DNA from 2 places in the Methylorubrum podarium genome. Region 2 is predicted to be linked to the other one. Evidence: predicted binding sites of a transcription regulator. Region 2 holds the regulator's gene; the other holds the start of a gene.
What was found. The regulator LexA, encoded in region 2, represses DNA repair genes until DNA is damaged. The targets are predictions, from matches to a motif close to TGTTCNNNNTGTGTTCNG.
Positions count from the first base shown of each region.

Region 1: ABS772_RS09070 (ImuA family protein) is a predicted target of LexA. The motif match lies at 1,896-1,913, and genes of this name have one in related genera.

Region 1 is NZ_JBELQE010000052.1:39,815-44,593, reverse strand. It holds gene ABS772_RS09075 (DUF6504 family protein) at 1-1,158, opposite strand, end outside; gene ABS772_RS09070 (ImuA family protein) at 1,073-1,858, opposite strand; gene ABS772_RS09065 (response regulator) at 2,255-2,659, shown strand; gene ABS772_RS09060 (peptidylprolyl isomerase) at 2,786-3,247, opposite strand; gene ABS772_RS09055 (hypothetical protein) at 3,251-3,682, opposite strand; gene ABS772_RS09050 (peptidylprolyl isomerase) at 3,754-4,293, opposite strand; gene coaD (pantetheine-phosphate adenylyltransferase) at 4,319-4,779, opposite strand, start outside.
Region 2 is NZ_JBELQE010000085.1:104,576-109,354, reverse strand. It holds gene ABS772_RS16435 (recombinase family protein) at 1-52, opposite strand, end outside; partial or broken gene ABS772_RS16430 (ComEC/Rec2 family competence protein) at 117-1,496, shown strand; gene lexA (transcriptional repressor LexA) at 1,490-2,215, opposite strand; gene ABS772_RS16420 (DUF1236 domain-containing protein) at 2,381-3,241, opposite strand; gene ABS772_RS16415 (MFS family transporter) at 3,694-4,779, shown strand, end outside.

The DNA.
Region 1 (4,779 bases), on a different contig from region 2:
CGCCCGCTCGGGCAGGTCGCTCTCCACCGGCGCCAGCCGGTAGACGCGGGCGGCGCCGAGGCGCACGAGCAGGGTATCGACCAGGGCGGCGAGGTCCGGCGCCTGCGGGCCGGCGGCGAGATGGCTCGCTTGACGCGCGGCAAGGGGCTCGACCCGCGAGGCGCCGAGCCACGCCTCCTCGATGCCGAAGCCGGGATCGACGAGCGCGAGGCGCTCGGCGAGCAGTCGGGCGAGGTGGGCGGCGTCGCGGCTCGGCCGCGCCGTGCCGATCCGGATCGCCTGATCGAGGCGGTCGACCCGGACGAAGACGAGGTCGAGCCGGCGGGCGCCGAGGCCGCGCCGCTCCAGCTCCGGCACGAGCCGGGTGCAGAGATCGGCCACGACCCGCTCCAGGCTCTCGCGGGCGCCGACCGGCTCGGCGAAGCGCAGGGCCACGCAGGGCGTCTCGGGCACGGCGAGCGCCGCCAGCGGCTCCGGCTCGCGGCCGAGCGCCCGGTCGAGGCGGAACAGCAGTTCGGCACCGAAGCGCAGCCGCAGGGCGGCGCGCGGCTTGTCCGTCAGCTCGCCGACGCGCGTCAGGCCGACATCCTGCAGCGCCCGCACCGCCTCGGGGCCGAGCCGCAAAGCCGCCACCGGCAGGGGCGCCAAGGCCTGCGCCGCGCCGCTCGGCGGCACGATCCCGCCCGCGCCGAAGCGGGCCAGACCCCAGGCGCCGCCCGGCGTGTCGGCGAGTGCCAGCCGAACCGCGATGCCCGTTCGCTCCAGGCGGGCGGCGAGGTCGGCGAGCAGCGGCGCCTCGCCGCCGAACAGATGCGCGGCGCCGGTGACGTCGATCAGGAGCCCGTCGGGCGGGTCGAGGGCCACGATCGGCGCGTAGCGCTGGCACCACAGGCCGAGCCGCTCCAGCGCCGCCGCATCCGCCTCGGGCGCGGCGGGCACGAGGTGCAGGCCCGGCACCAGCGCCTGGGCGTGGGCCGCGCTCATGCCCGGGCGCAGGCCGAGGCGGCGGGCGGCGGCGTCCACGCCGGCGAGCACGCGCCGGGCGCCATCCTGCGCCACGGTGGCGAGGGGCTCATCCGGCGGCGCGGCGCTGGACCCGCTCCGGCGCAGCCGGTCGGTCGGCCAGGCCGGCAGGTACAGCGAGACGACCCTGCGCATCGCATGCCTCCACGATCCAAGCCCCCGGCGCCCCGCCGCGGCTGCGCTGCAACTCGAGCCGCCAGCGCGGCCGGCCCAGATGACGGTCCACGCGACGGTTCGGTCCGTCCGAGGGAGCGGGCGCCACCCGCCAGCGGGTTCGCGCGGCGCTGGGCTCGGGCTCGGCGGCCTCGCCCGCGCAGAGCCGGTGCACGACGAGCGCGGTGACGCCCGATCCCTCCGCCGCGAGCTGGAGCCGGCGGGAGGGGGTGAGCCCCATGCGAGTGAGCTCGCCGACGACCCCGGCGAGCCCACGGTGGCGCAGGCCCTCTTCCATGGCCGGCAGCACCTCGGCATCGCGCCACGTCTCGCAATAGACGACCCGGTCGGGATGGAGCCCGACCCGGGCCAGGGCCGGGGCGAACAGGTCGCGGCTGTGCAGGCACCACAGCACCGGCCCGTCGAGCCGGGCCAGGATGCCGCCGGCGAACAGCACGGCGGTGGCGGCGTAGCGCCCGCGCGGGCCCCCCTCGTGGATCTGGTGGAGCGCGCCCAGCGCCAGCCCGCCGCCGGGCAGGGCCGTGTCGAGCCCGCCGACGCCGAAGGGCAGGGTGGGTTGGGCCTCGGACCCGGCGCCGGATCCGGCACCAAGCCCGGCGGTATCCGTCAGCCGGCGAAGCTCGGCCAGCGTCGGCGCGTCGGGGGAGCGGGGAGAGGGCATGGGCGCGGGTTCGAGGGTTGGCTTGCGGGACGTCTCTTAGAACAAAGAGTGAACGCACCTGAGCCGTAACCCGTCAACCGTCCGATCGTTGCCATCCCTGTTGAAAATGCGGATTTTATTCCGGGCGTCGGCTTGACCGCCGAGTCGGCGATGATTCCGCGCCGAGAGCCCTGCACGCAGTGCGGGTGCGACGGCTTATCCCACCTCGAAACTGCATGCGTCACCCTGGCGGATGCAACAAAACCGCCTGCTGTTGCCGCTGAACGACAGACGTTCGGCCCCGCCGTTCTATCGTAATGTCTGCCGGGGACTTTGCCGGAGGATGTCGCGTGGGACGCGCAATCTGCGTTTTTCCCGCGAGCTCTCAAGATATGCCAGGGTCATGAGTGACCGGTCATGAGTGACGCACGACCCACAGGCCGCCGGCCCGTCATCCTCGTCGTCGAGGACGAGCCCGACGAGCGCTACCTCGCGGCCGAGCTGCTGGAGGAGAAAGGCTTCGAGGTGATCGAGGCCGAGACGGCCGAGCGCGCCCTCGACATCCTGCGCCAGCGCGGCGACGGGATCGACGTGGTCTTCTCCGACGTGCGCACGCCGGGCACGATCGGCGGTTTCGAGCTGGCGCGCATCATCGGCGTGACCTGGCCGCGCATCCGCATGCTGCTGACCTCGGGCGACGCGGGCGACCAGCCGAGCGACCTGCGCGTCACCGCGACCTTCATGCCCAAGCCCTGGCGGGCTCCGGAGATCCTGACGTGGCTGGAAGAGGCCGCGGGGCTCAAGGAGCCGCCGGAGGGGTGAGGGCTTCTCTCCTCCCCCTTGCGGGGAGGAGCCGGAGGTGGGGGTGGTGCAGGAGGCACCGCTGAGCCTCGTCCGGAACGACCCCCACCCCGAACCCCTCCCCGCAAGGGGGAGGGGAAATCCCTGTTACGCCGCCGCGACGGTCGCCTTCACGATCCGATCGGGATCGCGCACGGGCTCGCCGCGCTTGATCGTGTCGACCACTTCCATGCCCTCGATCACCTTGCCCCACACCGTGTACTGGCGGTCGAGGAAGCGGGCGTCGGAAAAGCAGATGAAGAACTGCGAGTTGGCCGAGTGCGGGAAGTTGGTGCGCGCCATCGAGCAGGTGCCGCGCACGTGCGGCTCGGCGTTGAACTCGGCGTTCAGGTCGGGCAGCTCAGAGCCGCCGGAGCCGGTGCCGGTCGGGTCGCCGGTCTGGGCCATGAAGCCGTCGATGACCCGGTGGAACGGCACGCCGTCGTAGAAGCCCTGGGAGGCCAGGGTCTTGATCCGCTCGACGTGGTTGGGGGCGAGGTCGGGGCGCAGCGCGATGACGACGCGGCCCTTGGTGGTCTCCAGGACGATGGTCTCGTTCGTCTCTGCCATGGCTTAAATTCCCTGTCCTTTGGGTCCGTCGTAGATGAAGCGCAGCGCCAGGGGGCGCCCCGCGATGGCTCCGCCGAGGGCCGGGGTGAGCCGGACCGGCGTGCAGCGGGCGATCGCGTCGAGCGTCGCCCGAATCAGGATGTCCCGGGTCCGCGCGTCGCCCGGCGCCTTCGCGAAGGTGATCTGCGGCGTGCCGATCACCGAGCCGTCCCGGCGCAGGGAGAGGCGCGCCGTGATCTCCGCCCGCTCGAACCGGCTCAAGCCCTCGGGCACCCGCCAGCAGGCGGCGAGCGCCGGATAGAGCCCCCGCAAAGTGTCGGCCGGGGCCGGTTCCGCCTCCGAGGCGGGCAGCGGTACCCGCTGCGTGCCCCGCAAGGTCTGGGGCAGGCTGCGCCAGGGTTCAATGCCCTCGAACGCATCCGCCCTGCCCGGCACGAGCAGGGCGAGCCCGGCCGCGAGGAGGCCGGCGAGAGCGCCGCCCCAGCGACGCCCGGTGCGTCCGGCCGCTATTGGCCGCCTCCGAGCGTCATCTTCACGATCTTGTCGGGGTTCTGCACCGAGCCGTTATCGGCCTTGGAGCCCTTCTTGATCTTGTCGACCACGTCCATTCCGGAGGTGACGACGCCGACGACGGTGTAGTTGTTGTTCAGGAACTCGGCGTCGCCGATGCAAATGAAGAACTGAGAGTTGGCCGAGTTCGGATCGCCCGAGCGGGCCATGCCGACGGTGCCGCGCTTGAACGGGGCGGAGGAGAACTCGGCGGGGATGTTGGGCAAGCTGGAGCCGCCGGTGCCGTTGCCCTTGGGGTCGCCGGTCTGGACCATGAAGCCGTCGATGACCCGGTGGAACTTCAGGCCGTTGTAGAATCCTTGGGAGATCAGCGTCTTGAGCTGCTTGACGTGCTTCGGCGCGATCTCCGGGCGCAGCTCGATCGTGACGCGCCCGTCCTTGGTCTCGAGGGTGACGGTGTTCTCGCCGGCCCGCGCCGGGGCGGCGAAGAGCGCGGCGGAGAGAGCGAGGCCGAGGAGGGCGTGGCGGCGATTCATGCGGGCGGAAGCTCCGTGGTGGGGATCAGGATTTCGCGAAACGGGCGGCGAGCCGCTGGGCGACGACGGACGGGACGAAGGGCGAGACGTCGCCGCCCATCGCCGCGATCTGGCGCACCAGCGTCGCGGTGATCGGCCGCACGCCGGTGGAGGCGGGCAGGAACACGGTCTGGACCTCGGGCGCCATGGCGCCGTTCATGCCGGCGAGCTGCATCTCGTAGTCGAGGTCGGTGCCGTCGCGCAGACCGCGGATGAACAGGCTGGCGCCGCAGCGCCGAGCGGCCGAGACGGCGAGGTCGTCGAAGGTCACGACCTCCAGGCTCGCCTCCTCCGCGTCGGCGAGCGGTCCGCAGGTCTCGCGCAGCAGGGCGGCGCGCTCCTCGGCCGAGAACAGGGGCGCCTTGCCCGGATGGACGCCGATGGCCAGCACCAGCCGCGGCACGAGGCGGCAGGCCTGCCGCACCACGTCGAGGTGGCCGTTGGTGA
Region 2 (4,779 bases):
AATAGGCGGTCGCCGGGCCCGGCTCCGCTTCGCTCCCGACCCTGTCCGACATCTCACCGCCCAGGCTTTTCCGTCACGCCTGTTCGTAAAACGAAAGCCGGCCTACTCGCAACTAGGTGGTCTCGATCTCCGGGCTGCACATGGTGCTCGCGGCGGGCGTCGTGTTCTGGCTGGTGCGGGCGGGGCTCGCGCTGGTGCCGGTGCTGGCGCTGGCTTGGCCGATCAAGAAGATCGCGGCCGGCGCGGCGATGCTGGGGGTGACCGCCTACTGCGCCTTCTCGGGCTGGGACGTCGCCGCCGAGCGGGCGCTGATCATGACGCTGGTGATGCTCGGCGCGATCCTGGTCGATCGCCCGGCGCTCAGCATGCGCAACCTGGCGCTCGCCGCGATCCTGGCGCTGGCCCGCGAGCCGGAGGCGCTGCTCGGCCCGAGCTTCCAGATGTCGTTCGGGGCGGTGGCCGGGCTGATCGCCTGCGCGCCGCTCATCGACGGGCGCGTCTTCCGGACCGAGAGCCCGTCCCGGATCGCGCGGGCGGCGTCGTGGACGGCGACCGCGGTGGTCGGCACGCTGGCCACGACGCTGGTGGCGCAGGTCGCCACCGCGCCCTTCGCCACCTACCACTTCCAGACCGTGCAGCCCTTCGGCCTCGTCGGCAACGCGCTGACCCTGCCGCTCGTCTCCCTCGCCGTGATGCCCGCGGCGGTGCTCGGGATGCTGGCCTATCCCTTCGCCCTCGATCGTCCGGTCTGGTGGCTGATGGGGCTCGCGGTGCGGGGGATGCTCGACATCTCGGCCTGGATCGCCGGGTTCGGGCAGGCCAACGTGGTGCTGCCGGCCTTCGGCACGGGCGCCCTGGTGCTGCTCGCGGCCGCCCTGCTCCTCGCGACCCTTCCGGTGTCGCGGCTGCGTCTCCTCGCCCTGCTGCCGGCGGGGCTCGGCATCGCGCTGGCCGCGAGCCCGGCGCGCTACGACATCTACATCGACCGGGACGGGGCCGGCGCCGCAATCCGCGGCAAGGACGGGCGCCTCGTCGTCCTCGGGCGCCCGCCCGGCTTCGTGCTGGAGCAATGGCTGAAGGCCGACGGCGACGGGCGCCGCCCCGACGCGATCACCGCTACCGCCGGGCCGCGATGCGACCGCCTCGGCTGCACCCTGGCCGCCATCGACGGGCGTGCCGTCGCCCTCGTCAACGACAAGCGCGCTTTCCCTGAGGATTGCGTCCGGGCCGACATCCTGATCAGCCGCCTGCGCGCCCCGCCGGGCTGTGCCGCGCCGCTGATCGCCGACCGCAGCTTCCTGGCAGTGCACGGCGCCACCGCGATCCGGCTCGGCCCGGCGGGGCCGGAGGTGGTCACGACGCGCGGCGCCGGTGAACCGAAGCCCTGGCAGCCCCGGGCCGTCGGCGCGGTGATGACGCCGGCAGCCCGGTCGGAGCCCGAATCAGCCCGCGACGTCGATCCGACGGACCCGCCGCTCCCCGAGACGCCTCAGTAACGGCGCACGAGGCTCACGAGCTTGCCCTGGATGCGCACCCGATCGGGACCGAGGACGCGGGTCTCGTAGGATGGGTTGGCCGCCTCAAGCGCGATCGAGGAGCCGCGACGGCGCAGGCGCTTGAGGGTCGCCTCCTCGTCGTCGATCAGCGCCACGATGATGTCGCCGTTGTTGGCGGTGTCCTGCTTGTGGATCACCACGAGGTCACCGTCGAGGATGCCGGCCTCGATCATCGAATCGCCGCGCACTTCGAGCGCGTAATGCTCGCCGCCCGACAGGAAGTCGGGAGACATGGAGATCGAGTGGCTCTGGCTCTCGATCGCCGAGATCGGCGTACCGGCGGCGATCCGGCCCATCACCGGAACCATCACCGAATGCCCGTTGCCGTCGTGGGCCTGCAGCATCGGCGGCTTCGGCGCGGGCGGCTTGGCCGAGAGGCCGCCCTCGACCACGCTCGGGGTGAAGCGGCGCGGCTCGGGCGCGGGTCCCTGCTTGGCGGCCGGCATGTCGGGCATGCGCAGGATCTCGATCGCCCGTGCCCGGTTCGGCAGGCGGCGCAGGAAGCCGCGCTCCTCCAGCGCCATGATCAGGCGATGGATGCCGGATTTGGATTTGAGATCGAGCGCGTCCTTCATCTCGTCGAAGGACGGCGGCACACCGCTCTCCTGCATCCTCTGCTGGATGAACTGGAGCAGTTCGAGTTGCTTGCGGGTCAGCATGCGGCACCTGCTGTCGACCGCGGGCCGGGGGCGCCGCAGAATCGTTGAAAACAAAGCGCGAACAGCCTAGACGTTCCTCTCCTGTTCCGCAAGACGAACCGAGACATGCGAAGGGCGGCAGTGCCGCAGCGCCGCCGCCCTTCGTTGCGACCTCGCGGATCCGGATCAGGCCGGAATGACGTCCACGATCTCGTAGGTGTCGGGATCGATGATGACGATGTCGTCGCCGACGAGGATGAACTGCAGGCCGCGATAGGCCGGGACCAGCGAGAGGATCGCCGGCGGCAGCGGATGCAGCGAAACCGAGCGCGGGATCGCCGTGCCGACGCGAACCGCGAAGTTCACGTTCGTGACCGCCCGGACATTGGAGCGGGTGATCGACTGACGGAACTCGGTGCGCTGCGTCGAGCTCAGGCTGCGGGAGGCACCGCGTGCCTCCGTCGCCGCCCCGCGACCGCTCCGCTCACCGACCCCGTCGCGGCCCCCGCGCTCACCGGCTCCGTCGCGCCCGCCGCGCTCGCCGGCCGCGTCACGGCTGCTCCGGCCGTCGCGCTCGCCCGCGCCGTCGCGACCGGCGTCGCGGGCGCCGCGCTCACCCGGTTCTCCGGCGCGGTCCGGGCCGCCGTCCCGACCGCCGCGGGGGCCGGTCTCTCCCGCCGCGCCGCCCCGTCCGGCGCCGCCCGCCGCACCGCCGGCTTCGCCGCCGCGGGCACCGCCCCCCATCTCGCCGCCGCCGCGGGCGCCGCCGGCACCACCCGCCTCGCCGGCTCCGCCGCGGGGTCCGCTCGCGGCTCCGCCGGCTCCGCCGCCCGCGCCGCCCATGCTCCCGCCGGCGCCGCCACCGGCACCGCCCGCGCCGCCGGCACCTCCGGCTCCCATCCCGGCACCGCCGCCGGCGCCGCCCCCGGCGCCTCCGCCCGCGCCACCGCCGGCACCACCGCCGGCCCCGCCGCCCTGAGCGAGGGCGGTCGCCGCGCCGAGCACGAGGATCGCGGCGGTTGCCGTGCTGCGAAAGAACTTCGTCATGGTCCGTTCCTGTCTGCTGCCGGCGACCGACGCGGCGCCGAAACCCGGCTCGCAACGGCGACCGCGCGAAAATCGTTCCCCGAAGATGCATTGCCGCTTGTTCTTCGGGACAAGCCTGGCAATAAATGGAGAGGCTCGTATATCGCCGCCGACGTGCTGACGGGCGGGCTCTATGTGTTTGTAAATCCGTAGCGAGCTTACGAGCTTTACTATCCCTCTCCGGGCGATGCCGGGCCGCAAGCGTTCGGGTCGATGGCTCCGGGCGGATGGGCGCAGCCTGCGGAACCCGAATCTCGAGCGCGTTTCGCGTCGGGTCGATCGATACGGCCGGGCGCCTCCTTCGCTGACATCCGCCTGCGCCTGTGCTGTCCCAGCGGCTGGTCCGTCTCGGCCCGGCGCTTAGCTTTATCTGGCTCACGTCCGCCCGAGGGCCGGATCAGCAGGGGAACAGCATGTCGGACATCACCGCGACGGCGGAAGCGCAGGACGACGCGGCCGACCGGCGCCGCCGCATCATGGCGATCGTCGGTTCCTCGTCGGGCAATCTCGTCGAGTGGTACGACTTCTACTGCTACGCCTTCTTCGCCCTCTACTTCGCCCCGGTCTTCTTCCCCGAGGGCGACAGCACCGGCCAGCTTCTCAAGTCGGCGGCCGTCTTCGCGGTGGGCTTCTTCATGCGGCCGATCGGCGGCTGGCTGTTCGGGCGCATCGCCGACCGGCTCGGGCGCAAGACCTCGCTGATGATCTCGGTGCTGATGATGTGCGGCGGCTCCCTCGCCATCGCCCTGCTGCCGACCTACGCCACGGTCGGGCCTCTCGCACCGGTGCTGCTCGTCCTCGCGCGGATGGTGCAGGGCCTCTCGGTGGGCGGCGAGTACGGCACCAGCGCGACCTACATGAGCGAGGTCGCCGCCAAGGGGCAGCGCGGCTTCTACGCGTCGTTCCAGTACGTCACGCTGATCGGCGGCCAGCTCCTCGCCTCGCTGGTCCTCGTTGTGCTGCAAAGCCTGCTCACGGCCGAGCAGCTCACCGCCTGGGGCTGGCGCATCCCCTTCGTCATCGGTGCGCTGGCCGCGGTGATCGCCCTGTTCCTGCGCCGCTCGCTGTCGGAGACGATGAGCGCGGAGAACAAGGATTCGAAGGAGTCGGGAACCTTCGCCGGGCTGTTCAAGCACTGGCGCGCCTTCGCCGTGGTGTTCGCCTATACGGCCGGCGGGTCGCTGTCGTTCTACACGCTGACGACCTACATGCCGAAATACCTCTTCAACACCGCGCATATGGACAAGGTGTCCGCCTCGCAGATCACCACGGCGGCCCTGTTCGTCTACATGGTGATCCAGCCCTTCTTCGGCTGGCTCTCGGACCGGATCGGCCGGAAGACGAGCATGCTGCTGTTCAGCGGGCTCGGCATGGTGATGATCGTGCCGCTGATGTCGGCGATCGGCGCCACCACCAGCCCGGTCCTCTCCTTCGGCCTGATCATGATCGGGCTGATCGTCATCAGCTTCTACACCGGCATCAGCGGCATCGTGAAAGCG